3 regions of the Streptomyces sp. NPDC034670 genome follow, and region 2 is predicted to be linked to each of the others. Evidence: riboswitches for the same ligand, from Rfam matches in the RefSeq annotation. Region 2 holds a riboswitch; each other region holds the start of a gene.

Region 1 (4,148 bases), on a different contig from region 2:
CGGTCGGCCGGGTGACGAGTCGGGTCGGCCGGATCGGCCGGGTTCCGTCCGGTCCGGCCGGCCGTCCGGCGGTCAGCGGACGGCGGTCACGAACTCCGTCCAACTCCCGGGGGAGAAGAGCAGCACGGGCCCGGCCGGGGTCTTGGAGTCGCGCACGGCGAGCAGTCCGGCCCGGGGGCCGGAGGCCGGCCGGGCCGTCTCGACGCAGTTGTTCGCGCCCGTGCTGTAGCTGCTGCGCAGCCACCGCACACCGTGCAGGTCGGGAGCGGAGCGGGGGGTCCGAGGCGGTGCGGTCATCGTGCCTCCTTACGCGCCGGTGGCGGCACCGGCGATGAAGTCCAACGAGTCCTCGGGGGAAAGGGCGTGGATCGAAAGGGCCTCGAAGGCCTCCGAGTAGGCCCGGAGGTCTTCTTTCCGCTCCAGATGGAAGCTACTCGTCAAGTGGTCGAGAACCACCACGTCAAGATCAGAAGTGCGCGAAAATGAGAAAATAACGAAAGGGCCGGTGACGCCGATGTGTGCCCCCGCGGCGAACGGCAGGACCTGCAGCCGCACTTGGGGCAGCCGGGCCGCCTCGACCAGCTGCTCCAGCTGACGGGCCATCACATCGGGGCCCCCGACCTCCCGGCGCAGCACCGCCTCGTCCAGGACCGCGCTCAACTCCAGCGGGGGGTCCGCCCGCAGCACGTCCTGCCGGGCCAGACGCACCTCCACCAGGGCGTCCAGCCGCTCCTCCGAGGCACCCTCCAGCGCGGCCCGGGTCACCGCCCGCGCGTACTCCGGCGTCTGCAGCAGTCCGGGGACCACCGTGGTCTCCAGGGTGCGCATCGCGCTCGCCTGGGACTCCAGGCTGATGAAGTCCCGGTAGGTCGGCGGCAGTACGCCGCGGTAGGCGTGCCACCAGTGGTGCCGGCCGTCGCCGTCGCCGGAGCCCGAGAGCACCAGCAGCAGTTCCCGCAGCTGCGGATCGGTCACGCCGTAGGCGTCGAGCAGTAACCGGACGTCGGCCGGTTTCGCTCCGCTCGTGCCGGTCTCGATCCGGCTCACCTTCGACTGGTGCCAGCCCACCAGCCGGGCCGCCTCGCCGCTGGTGAACCCCGCCGAAGTGCGCAGCGTGCGCAGTTCGGCACCCAGTTTCCGGCGGCGCACCGCGGGACCGTGCTGCATGGACTCTCCCTACTCCTCCCGGGCCGCCCGGATACGGTCTTCCGTCGCAGGGTTCACCGCTTCGGGCGACAGATATATGCATATCTCGGTGGATCGCCGTCCCGCGCCGTGCGGTGATGGCACTCTGGCGGCGAAGCACCAGTGCGGGACCGTACTCGAACCATCCGCTCCGTGTCGGACTGCGGTCCCGTGGGAAAGGGACGACATCGCCATGGCAGACCACCTGGAAGCATCCATCACTCTGCCGAGCGATCCCGCCTCGGTCCGCGCCGCCCGCGCCCATGTGGTGGACGTGCTGGCGGAGTGGGGCATGCCCGCGGACGCGGACGTGTCCGACACCGTCCGGCTGATCGTCTCCGAACTCGCCACCAACGCCGTGCAGCACACCCTGGGGCAGTCGCCCACCTTCACCGTGGACATGGTCCTCCGGCGCGACGGGCGGCTGCACGTCGGTGTCACCGACAGCCACCCGCGTCTCCCCAGGCGACTGCCCGCCGCCGTCCAGCAGGACAACGGCCGCGGACTGGTCATCATCCGCTGTCTGACCGCGGAATGCGGGGGGAGGCTCAGGATCCGTCCCACGCGTGAGGGGGGCAAGACCGTCTCCGTCGAACTGCCGTGGGCCCTGCCCGCCGCCGCGGAACCCGCCGCGGAACCGGCCACGGCGGCGGGCCGGCAGGAGCCGTAGGGGCCGTCACGGCGCGGGGACGGCGGGCGGTGCGCCGGCGCGCCCGGACGGTCGGGGCCGCTTCGGCCGGGAAGCGGTCCCGCACGACGTGCGGCTCGGTGCCCTGCCGGAACGGCGAACGGTGCGGCGCGGCGGGCGCGGTGAGCGGCGCGGCGGCGAACACGGCCGGCAGCGGGGTGGTGGCGCGGGCGGCGGGTCGAAGCGCGGCGGGCGCGTCGAAGCGCGGGTGGGGGCGAGCGGCAGCGGGAGGCCAAGAGGGTGGGCGCGCCTGTCCGGGTGACCCGCGGTTCCCGGAACGGTCCGGCGAAGCGCGGCCGGTCCGTTGCCGCGGACTCCCGGTTCCGTGCGGTACGGGGGCGGTGCCGGCCGTACCGCGACGGACGACGGGCCGGGCCGTGTCACGCCCGGCGGGGGCGGCGGCGCGTCGGGGACGCCGCCGCCCCCGCGGGTCAGTTGACCCGGCCGTACGAGACGCTGCTGGTCCAGATCTTCTGCAGGCGCACCACGTCCCCGGTCTTCGGGGCGTGCCAGATCTTGCCGCCGCCGGCGTAGATGCCGACGTGGTAGACGCTGCGGCCCGAGTGGAAGAACACCAGGTCCCCGGCCTTGCGGTTCTTGGCGGAGATGTGGCGCGTCTTGTTGTACTGCTGGGCGGCGGTGCGCGGCAGTTGCTTGCCCGCCTTCTTGAACGCGTACAGGGTGAGCCCGGAGCAGTCGAACCGGTACGGTCCGGTGGCGCCCCACCGGTACGGCGATCCCTTCTTGGAAGCGGCGATGTTCAGAGCCTTGGTGGCCGTGGTCGCGGCTGCCGCCTCCGAGGCGGCACCCGGGACCACGATCGAGCCGCCCACGGCGGCCAGGGTGAGGGCCGAGGCCGTGCCGGCCCGGGCCATGAGAGACGGGACACGATTGAGCGCGGTCATGCGCAACCCTTCGTCAGCCGCCTGTGAAGGATGACCTGTCGGATTCGGGCTGGCGAAGTTGCCCGGCCGCACGAGTGCGGCTTCACCCCAAGGGCTGCTCGGAACAGGTGTTCCGGCGACCCGTCGTGCTCGGGTCCTCCACTCCTGCCGATCCACTCCTTGTCGACCGGTCATCCGGGCGGCGGCAGGACTCGGCGTCCGCCCGGATCGCCCCGCCGCGGCGGCGGGGTCTTGTCGTCAGTCACGGATCTTGTCCCACGGCAGGCCCGAAGTCCCAACGGGACAGGGGATTTGTGTTGTTACTCACCACTCACCCGTTCGGGTGGACACCCTCCTGTTCGGATTGCTGTCAAGGGTGCCGAAGGGCCCCGGACCAGCGTCGGAGCGCCCCATTCCGCCCGTCGGGCGCGCGTGTTGCGCAACTTCGGCGGCCCGGGAACAGCAGGTTCATCTCCGCCGGATGGGGGTACGCCGTTTGGTCCGTTCCGGCCCCGGTCCGGACGCGCCGCCGCCGGGGACGGCCGTCCGGACCGGTCCGGGGTCAACTGCCGGGGGACCGCGGCAGGGTGAGCCGGGCCGTGCGCCGTTCGCCGTCCAGGACCCGCAGTGCCCGGGCCAGCGTGGCGGAGTGCAGTTCGGTCTCGCCGCGCCGGTGCATCACGGTCAGCGCGTCGCGCAGCGCGACGGCCCTGCCGACCAGTGCCTGTGCGGCGCGCAGCCCGCGGTAGGTGTCACCGTCCGAGGCGGGGTTGATGCGGCCGAGCAGGTCGACGACCTCGAGGTAACGGTCGATCAGCTCGGCCTCCGCCCGGGTCAGGGCGGGCAGCGGGGGGAGTTCCGGCAGCACCGGGGGCTCACCTCGCTCCGGCGGCGGGGTGGGAGCCCTCGCGGTCGGACACGATCCGGTCCGCCAGGCCGTGGTCCACCGCCGCCCGTGCGTCGAGGACCGTGTCCCGCTCGATGTCCGACCGGACCTGCTCCGGGGTGCGGCCGGTGTACCGGACGAGCATGTCCTCCATCCGGGACCGGACGCGGGCCAGTTCCCCCGCCTGGACCGCGAGGTCGCTCGCCCGGCCCTCCAGCGGGCCGGGCGAGGCGGGCTGACGGAGCACCAGGCGGGAGCCCGGCAGGACACACCGCTTGCCCGGGGTGCCGGCGGCGAGCAGCAGCGCGGCGGCCCCCTCGGCCCGGCCGAGGCAGACCGTCTCCACGTCGCAGGAGACGAAGCGCAGCGTGTCGTGGATCGCCGCCATGGCGTGGAACGAGCCGCCCGGGGAGTTGATGTAGAGCGAGACGTCCCGGTCCGGGTTCTGGTGCTCCAGGTGCAGGAGCTGGACCGTCACGTCGTTCGCGCAGGCCTCGTCGATCCG
Region 2 (4,148 bases):
GGGGGTCGACGGGGTCCCGCATTCGCACCACCTCCCCCCCCCCCCCCCCCCCCCCCCCCCCCCCCCCCCCCCCCCCCCCCCCCCCCCCACCGCGGCTCACGCCACCGACGCGATCCGCACCTTGATGGCGTCCGGCGACAGCGCGCCCTTGGCCGTCACGTGGTCGCCCGACGACTCCCCGCGCAGGCGGCGCCCGATCCACGGCACCAGGTACTGGCGGGCCCAGTGGACGTCGTCCCGCCGGACCTCGAGCGTGCCGCGGGGCGGCAGGGGCGGCCAGGGCTGTTCCGGGTCGGCCGGGACCTCCAGGCCGAGGACCTGGCCCGCGCGGAGCGCCACGCGCGTGTGCCCCTCGGGCGACAGGTGCAGCCGGTCGGTGTCCCAGGCCCTGCGGTCCTGCACGCTCCTGAGGGACCACAGGTCGAGCACGGGGCAGCCGTACCGGTCGGCGACGGCCCGCACGTGTCCGTTGTAGGTCGCGATCTTGCCGCGCAGGTGCTTGAGCAGGGGCACGCCGCGGGTGTCGAACCCGGTCGTCACCATGACCGTGCCGGACACCGCCGTGAGCGCGGCGACCGCCCGCTCGAAGCGCTCGGCCACCTCGTCCGGGTCGGTGCCCGGGCGGAGGATGTCGTTGCCGCCCGCACAGAAGGAGACCAGGTCGGGGGCGAGTTCGACGGCCCGGGGCACTTGGTCCGCCATGATCTGATCCAGCAGCTTTCCGCGCACCGCGAGGTTCGTGTACTGGAAGTCGCCTTCGGGCCTGCGGTCGGCGAGGAGCACGGCGAACCGGTCGGCCCAGCCGACGAACGCCCCGTCGGGGCCGGGGTCGCCGACGCCCTCGGTGAAGCTGTCCCCCACCGCCACGTACGACCCGATCACTGCTCTGCTGTCACTCTTCGAATCGTCTGCCACGAGAGCACATGATTCACCGTGCAATGTGACCTACGCGACCGTAGGAAGGGGTTGACGGTCGGTGAGATGAGCCACTCCGGACGGCCGGCGCGTTCCGCGGGGGTCAGAGGGAGACGCCCTTCGAGCGGAGGTACGAGACCGGGTCCACGTCCGAGCCGTAGTTCGGCGAGGTGCGGATCTCGAAGTGCAGGTGCGGACCGGTCGAGTTGCCGGTCGAGCCGGAGAGGCCGACCTGCTGGCCGGCGCTCACGGCCTGGCCGGCCGAGACGGACAGCGAGGACAGGTGGGCGTACTGGGCGTAGTGGCCGTCGGCGAGCTTGATGACGACCTGGTTGCCGTACGCACCGGCCCAGCCCGCGGAGACGACCGTGCCGGCGCCGACGGCCTTCAGGGAGGTGCCGGTCGGCACGCTGAAGTCGATGCCGGTGTGGTAGCCGCTGGACCACATGCTGCCGGACACCCTGTAGCCGGTGCCGACGCCGTTGCCGGGCACCGGGGAGCTGTAACCGGAGGCGCTGGCGGCCTGGTTGCCGGACGCGGCGTCCGAGGAGGCGGCCCCGGCGGCGGGCTTCGCGGACCGGGTGGCCTGCGAGGGCCGGGTGGACTCGGCGGACTTCCCGGCCGACGAGGACTTCGACGGCTTCGACGCGCCGGAGGAGGCGGACGTCTGCGGCGCCGAGGACTTCTCCGGCGCGCCGGCGGCGGCCTTGCCGTCGAGCGAGAGCTTCAGGCCGGGGTGGATGAGTGAGGGGTCGTCACCGACGGCCTCGCGGTTGTCCGCGTAGAGCTTCTTCCAGCCGCCGTCGACGGCCTCCTTCTCGGCGATCTTGGCGAGGTAGTCGCCGGCCTTCACGGTGTACGTGCGGGTCTCGCCGTTCTTCTCCGCGGCGGCCTGCTGCTGGCCGGTGGCGGGGAGGGACTGGACGGCCTTCTCGGGGGCCGCCTGCGGCGTGGCGGCGTGCGCGCCGGTGGCGCCGAGGAGCGGCAGGGCGAGCGCGGCGCCACCGGTTCCGGCGACGGCGATGGAACGGGTGAGACGCTGGGTCTTGGTACGGCGGTGCTTACCCTTCGCGGGCATGACGAATTCCTCTCCGGCGCCTACGAGGTGAGCTGTCGGGTTCGGGCGGGAGAGTGCCCGGCCGCGCGGTGACGCGGCTTCACCCCGAGCCTGTTCCGGAGACCGGAACAGGCGGTGTTGCCTGTGGGTCCCCCGCTCCTGCCGTACACGGGTAAGAGTGTGCGGGCTCCGGGCGGCGGCAGGATTAGGCGTCCGTCCGGATCGGTGGCGAACGTAAGCGACCGCGACGCGAGGGGACAAGCGCGAGGTTCACCCCGAACCCCTTCTTCCGTGATCCATCGGCACGAAAGAGGTCACCGAGCGTCACCCGGGACTCCGATGCCCCACCGAACTGCCCTGCCGCTCCGCCGAATTGTGCGGGCGTCACGGTAACCCGGTGTCACCGGTATGACGATGCTCACGCACCCTGCCCCATCTCACCTTCTACCGGGGCACGTTACCTCGAACCGAATTAATCGGACATAACTCTTCAATACCCTCATTGAGGGCGTCGCGACCGGAGCGCCACGACGTCCGCACCGCCGCGCGGACCGGCGGGCGAACCGGGGCACAACGACACGACAACCGGCACGTTTCGCCGGTTTCGCGGCATTCGCGCACGGACGGCGCGTCGAGACCCCGCAGCCGGAGCGCGGGCCCCCGCGGCGCCGGCCCCGGAGGCACGCGGGCACGACCGTCGTCCCGAACCCCCGGCCCGGTCCTCCTTCCCCCGCTTCCCGTTCCCCCGCGCGCACGGACGCGGACCGGCGCGACCGGACACCCGCGTCGCCGAGGCCACCGGGGCCACCGGTCCCGCCCGTGGACGGCTCATTGCCCCGGGCATCCGTGTCGTATCGTCGGGGGACGCCCGTCGGCGAGCCCCGCCGGCGGGGAGTGGGAGGAGCCCTACGTGACGCAGCACATCCCGTCGACCGAGCCCGAGCTGACCGGCGTGCGCAACTTCCGCGACGTGGGGGGACTGCCGACCGTGGACGGCCGGCGGGTGCGGCACGGGGTGCTGTTCCGCAGCGGCCACCTCGCCCACGCGACCGCGGAGGACGCCGTCTTCCTGTCCTCCCTGGGACTGCACACGATCTTCGACTTCCGCAACGCGGCCGACCAGAAGCTGGAGGGGCCGGACGTCGAGCTGCCGGGTGTGCGCAACGTGAACCTGCCGCTGAGCGACCCGGCCGACGGCGCGGAGTTCTGGAGGATGGTGCGCGACGGCGACCTGGACCAGCTGCGCTCGATCCTCGCGGACGGCAAGGGAGCGGACCGGATGATCGCCTCCTACCGCGCGACCATCAGGCAGCGCACCGCCGAGCACTCCCGGGTGCTGCACGCGCTCGCCGAGGACAGCGTCCCCGTGCTGATGCACTGCGCGGCGGGCAAGGACCGGGCGGGCCTGTCGGTGGCGGTGACGCTGCTCGCGCTGGGCGTCGAGCGCGACGCGATCTTCGACGACTACCTGAAGTCCAACGCCACGCACCGCCGCTACAAGGTGCACCGCAGCGGCAGCTCCGCCTCGGCCTACTCCCCCGAGGTCATGGAGCTGCTCAGCCCGCTGTTCGACGCGCGCGCGGAGTACCTGTCGGCCGCGCTGGAGACCGTCGAGGAGACCTGGGGCGGCGTGGACCCCTACCTCGAGACGGCGCTCGGACTCACTCCCGAGGTCCGGGAGCGGCTGCGGACGCGCCTGCTCGACTGAGTCCGGCGCCCGCTACTGCTGCGCGCCGACCTTGAACAGCAGGTAGAGGAAGGCCCCGAGGCCGTGGCACACCACGACGTAGACGAACAGCCTCACCCACAGGGCACGGGGGAACTTCTCCTCCAGCTTCTTGCCGTTCATGGCGCTTCTCCGTGGGTCGGGCCCAGGCACAGGGTGGCCGTGGGACTCTGCAGCAGGGTGTGGACGAACAGGAGCTCGACCCCGTCGGGGTCGGCGGCGGCGATGCGGTGCGGGGTCAGCGAGTCGAAGTGCGCGCTGTCGCCCGGGGCGAGCCGGTGCAGACTGTCCCCGAGGCGCAGCCGCAGCCGCCCCCTGAGGACGTACAGCCACTCCTCACCGGGGTGGACGCGCACCATGTCGCCCTGGGAGCCGTGCGGCACGCGGACCCGCAGGGCCTGCATGCCGCGCCCGGGGGCGCCGGCCTGCCAGTACGTCCAGCCGCCCGCG
Region 3 (4,148 bases), on a different contig from region 2:
ACCAGGGCGGCCCGCGGGGCGGGGTCGCCCGGTCCGTGAAGAAGATGCGCGGCTACCTCGCCGACCTCATCCACCGCAAGCGCGCGGCCCTGCCCGCCGAGCCCGCTCCCGGCGAGGACCTCATCTCCGGTCTCATCCGCGCCTCCGACCACGGCGAGCACCTCACCGAGAACGAGGCCGCCGCGATGGCGTTCATCCTGCTGTTCGCCGGCTTCGAGACCACCGTCAACCTCATCGGCAACGGCACCTACGCCCTGCTCACCCACCCCGAACAGCGCGACCGCCTGCAGAGGTCGCTGGCGGCCGGGGAACGCGGACTGCTGGAGACCGGAGTCGAGGAACTGCTGCGCTACGACGGCCCGGTGGAGCTCGCCACCTGGCGGTTCGCCACCGAGCCGGTCACCATCGGCGGACGGCGCATCGCGGCCGGCGACCCGGTCCTCGTCGTCCTGGCCGCCGCGGACCGGGACCCCGAGCGGTTCGCCGACCCGGACGTGCTCGACCTCGGCCGGCGCGACAACCAGCACCTGGGGTACGGCCACGGCATCCACTACTGCCTCGGCGCGCCGCTGGCCCGTCTGGAGGGCCAGACCGCGCTCGCCGCCCTGCTGACCCGCCTGCCCGACCTCCGGCTCGCGGTGGACCCCGCCGAGCTGCGCTGGCGCGGCGGGCTCATCATGCGCGGACTGCGCACCCTGCCGGTGGAGTTCACCCCGCCGGGGGCCTGACCCGGGGACCCGGGGCGCCGCCCCGCGGCGGTTCCGCGCTCCCCGGGGGCGGACCAGCGCAAACATGACACACGTTCATCTCCGTAATCTTCACGTGATCTGTGCGGCATGAACTTGTGACAAGTGATCGTCTGCGGATACGTTCACCCATCAAGCGTGGCGTCCCGACTCCGTCCGCCGCGCCGGTAACTGCTGTCTTGTGAAAGGTCTCCGCATGCTTTCCGGGAACGGTCGGCACCGTCGCCCCCGCCAGGCTCCGGCACTCCTCGTCGCGGCCGGAGTGACCGGCTCCGCCATCGCGATCCCGCTCCTCGGCGCCGGCAGCGCCAGCGCGGCCGACGGTGCCACCTGGGACCGGGTCGCGGAGTGCGAGAGCGGTGGCTCCTGGAGCCAGAACACCGGCAACGGCTACTACGGCGGCCTGCAGCTGACGCAGGACGACTGGGAGGCGTACGGCGGGCTCGCGTACGCGCCGAGCGCCGACCAGGCCAGTCGCGGCCAGCAGATAGCCGTGGCCGAGAGAATCCTCGCCGACCGGGGGGTCGGCGCCTGGCGCACCTGCGGGCTGACGGCGGGTCTGGAGCAGGGCTCCGCCCCGGCCGGCACCGGCGCGGGCGGGACGGAGGACTCCGGACCGGGCGCCTCTACGCCCGCGTCGCCGTCCCCGTCCGCTCCCGCGGACCCGTCCGCATCGCCGGACGCCGGTGAGCCGTCCGCTTCCGCCCCGCCGTCGTCCGGCCCCGCGGCGGGCGCGGGGGGCGCGGCCGGCGTGTCGGGCGAGCCCGGCCGGACCCCCTCCGCTTCGGGCACCCCGAAGAGTGACGAGTCGGACAAGTCAGGACAGTCCGAGGGTTCTTCGGAGTTCACCGAGGGCGCCGGCACCGGCCGTCACCGCGGCATCGGCGCCGAGGAGGCCGCGGGCGGGGAGCGCACGGCCGAGGCGTCCGGCCGGCACGCCTCGCGCGGAGCCGACGCCCCCCGCGACGCCGCCGACGGCTCGTACACCGTGCGTTCCGGCGACAGCCTCTGGTCCATCGCCGACTCCCTCGAGCTCGAGGGCGGATGGCGCGCCCTCTACGCGAAGAACGAGCAGGCCGTCGGTGCCGACCCGAACCTCATCCTGCCCGGTCAGGAGCTTGAGGTCGGGGTCGGACCGGATGAGGGGTGACGTCCGAAAGAGTGGATGTGCGGCGGTAGTTGGTGTCGCGGTTCGGGCTGAATGTCCGAGTTAAAGATGATGAGAGATAGATCTCAGAAGTCCTGATCGTCTTTGTCATTCCGTTGATCCCGTGTCTACGGTCGTGATCGCTCGCCACCGCGGGCCCCGACTGCCGCCACGCCGAATCCTGCCAGCGGCAGCACGGGAACAGTCGTCGCACTCATGCGCCGCAGGCAGGAGCGGGGGAACCAAGGTAGGCGCCGGACCCGGAGGTTGACACCGGATCCGGCTCGGGGTGAAGCCGCGTCCCGCGAGGGACGCGGCCGGGCAACTCAACCGGCCCGAACCCGACAGCTCACCTCGTAGGCGTCGGTGAGGGGATCCATCCATGCTGTTTTCCGGCAAGGGCAAGCACCGTCGTCCGTCCAAGGCCACCCGCGCCATCGCCGTCGCCGGCGTCACCGGCGCCGCCGTCGCCGCCCCGCTGATGGCGGCCGGCAACGCCTCCGCCGCCACCGCCTCCGAGTGGGAGGCCGTCGCCCAGTGCGAGTCCGGCGGCAACTGGTCCATCAACACCGGCAACGGCTACTACGGCGGCCTGCAGTTCTCCGCCTCCACCTGGGCCGGCTACGGCGGCACCAAGTACGCCGCCACCGCCGACCAGGCCACCAAGGCCCAGCAGATCGAGATCGCCGAGAAGGTCCTCGCGGGCCAGGGCAAGGGCGCCTGGCCGGTCTGCGGCAAGGGCCTGTCGAACGCCTCCTACAACGGTGGCGGCTCCACCCAGTCCCAGGGCGGCGGCTCCGCGCAGAGCCAGAGCCAGAACCAGGGGCAGAGCCAGAACCGGAGCCAGAGCCAGGGCCAGGGCCAGGCTCAGAACCAGGGCGCCGGCTCCACCGAGACCCGGGAGACCGAGCGGAAGGCCTCCCGCTCCGCCGAGCGCCAGTCGGCGAAGAAGACCGTCACCACCCCGACCGGCGAGAAGGTCAAGAAGGGCGACGGCGAGTACAAGGTCGTCAAGGGCGACACCCTCAGCTCGATCGCCGAGGAGCACGACGTCAAGGGCGGCTGGGCCAAGCTGTTCGAGCTCAACGACGACGTCGTCGAGGACGCCGACCTCATCTACCCGGGCCAGCAGCTGCACCTGAAGTAAGGGCGGCGGCCTTTGGCCCCTCCTCCCCGCCCCGGCGCGTGTCCCCCGCACGCGCCGGGGCGGGGTTTTTCACGGGCCCGCGAGGTCACGGTTTCCTCCCCGTTGCCGGAACGTGCTTTGTTCCGTCAGGAAACAATCTAAGCTCGGTTCCGTCCGCGGGACGGGCGACCGGATGCCGATCGCCCGGAGCCGGTTAGGCTCGGTCTCGCAGAGCCACCGCGGCCCTGCCCACTCGCGTCACACCCATGAAGGAGATGCTCGTGCCGTCCATCGACGTCGTCGTAGCCCGGGAAATCCTGGACTCCCGAGGCAACCCCACGGTCGAGGTCGAGGTCGGCCTCGACGACGGCAGCACGGGTCGTGCCGCCGTCCCGTCCGGCGCCTCCACCGGCGCCTTCGAGGCCATCGAACTCCGTGACGGCGATGCGGGCCGTTACCTCGGCAAGGGCGTCGAGAAGGCCGTCCTGGCCGTCATCGAGCAGATCGGCCCGGAGCTGGTCGGCTACGACGCCACCGAGCAGCGCCTGATCGACCAGGCGATGTTCGACCTGGACGCCACCGACAACAAGGGCTCGCTCGGCGCCAACGCCATCCTCGGCGTCTCGCTCGCCGTCGCCCACGCCGCCTCCGAGGCCTCCGACCTGCCGCTCTTCCGCTACCTGGGCGGCCCGAACGCGCACCTGCTGCCGGTGCCGATGATGAACATCCTGAACGGCGGCTCGCACGCCGACTCCAACGTGGACATCCAGGAGTTCATGATCGCCCCGATCGGCGCGGAGACCTTCTCCGAGGCCCTGCGCTGGGGCACCGAGGTCTACCACACCCTCAAGAAGGTCCTGAAGGGCAAGGGCCTGGCCACCGGTCTCGGCGACGAGGGCGGCTTCGCCCCGAACCTCGGCTCCAACCGCGAGGCCCTCGACCTCATCCTCGAGGCGATCAAGGAGGCCGGCTACACCCCCGGCGAGCAGATCGCCCTCGCCCTCGACGTCGCCGCCTCCGAGTTCTACAAGGACGGCTCCTACGTCTTCGAGGGCAAGGAGCGCACGGCCGCCGAGATGACCGAGTACTACGCCGAGCTCGTCGAGGCGTACCCGCTCGTCTCCATCGA

Evidence for each region. Region 2 has a riboswitch for cyclic di-AMP ahead of ACZ56B_RS32215 (M23 family metallopeptidase). Riboswitches for the same ligand answer to the same signal wherever they lie in the genome.
Region 1: another riboswitch for cyclic di-AMP. It lies ahead of ACZ56B_RS11110 (C40 family peptidase); the one in region 2 lies ahead of ACZ56B_RS32215 (M23 family metallopeptidase).
Region 3: another riboswitch for cyclic di-AMP. It lies ahead of ACZ56B_RS15550 (transglycosylase family protein); the one in region 2 lies ahead of ACZ56B_RS32215 (M23 family metallopeptidase).

What each region holds. Positions count from the first base shown of each region.
Region 1 is NZ_JBVITR010000011.1:79,976-84,123, forward strand. Features, by position in the region: gene ACZ56B_RS11095 (DUF397 domain-containing protein) at 73-297, opposite strand; gene ACZ56B_RS11100 (helix-turn-helix domain-containing protein) at 307-1,167, opposite strand; gene ACZ56B_RS11105 (ATP-binding protein) at 1,379-1,855, shown strand; gene ACZ56B_RS11110 (C40 family peptidase) at 2,305-2,778, opposite strand; cyclic di-AMP (ydaO/yuaA leader) riboswitch at 2,782-2,969, opposite strand; gene ACZ56B_RS11115 (hypothetical protein) at 3,320-3,625, opposite strand; gene ACZ56B_RS11120 (ATP-dependent Clp protease proteolytic subunit) at 3,633-4,148, opposite strand, start outside.
Region 2 is NZ_JBVITR010000100.1:1,652-5,799, forward strand. Features, by position in the region: gene ACZ56B_RS32210 (SGNH/GDSL hydrolase family protein) at 97-882, opposite strand; gene ACZ56B_RS32215 (M23 family metallopeptidase) at 1,019-1,993, opposite strand; cyclic di-AMP (ydaO/yuaA leader) riboswitch at 1,998-2,154, opposite strand; gene ACZ56B_RS32220 (tyrosine-protein phosphatase) at 2,883-3,680, shown strand; gene ACZ56B_RS32225 (DUF6126 family protein) at 3,693-3,821, opposite strand; gene ACZ56B_RS32230 (helix-turn-helix domain-containing protein) at 3,818-4,148, opposite strand, start outside.
Region 3 is NZ_JBVITR010000019.1:23,925-28,072, forward strand. Features, by position in the region: gene ACZ56B_RS15540 (cytochrome P450 family protein) at 1-728, shown strand, start outside; gene ACZ56B_RS15545 (transglycosylase family protein) at 943-1,896, shown strand; cyclic di-AMP (ydaO/yuaA leader) riboswitch at 2,103-2,271, shown strand; gene ACZ56B_RS15550 (transglycosylase family protein) at 2,276-3,040, shown strand; gene eno (phosphopyruvate hydratase) at 3,301-4,148, shown strand, end outside.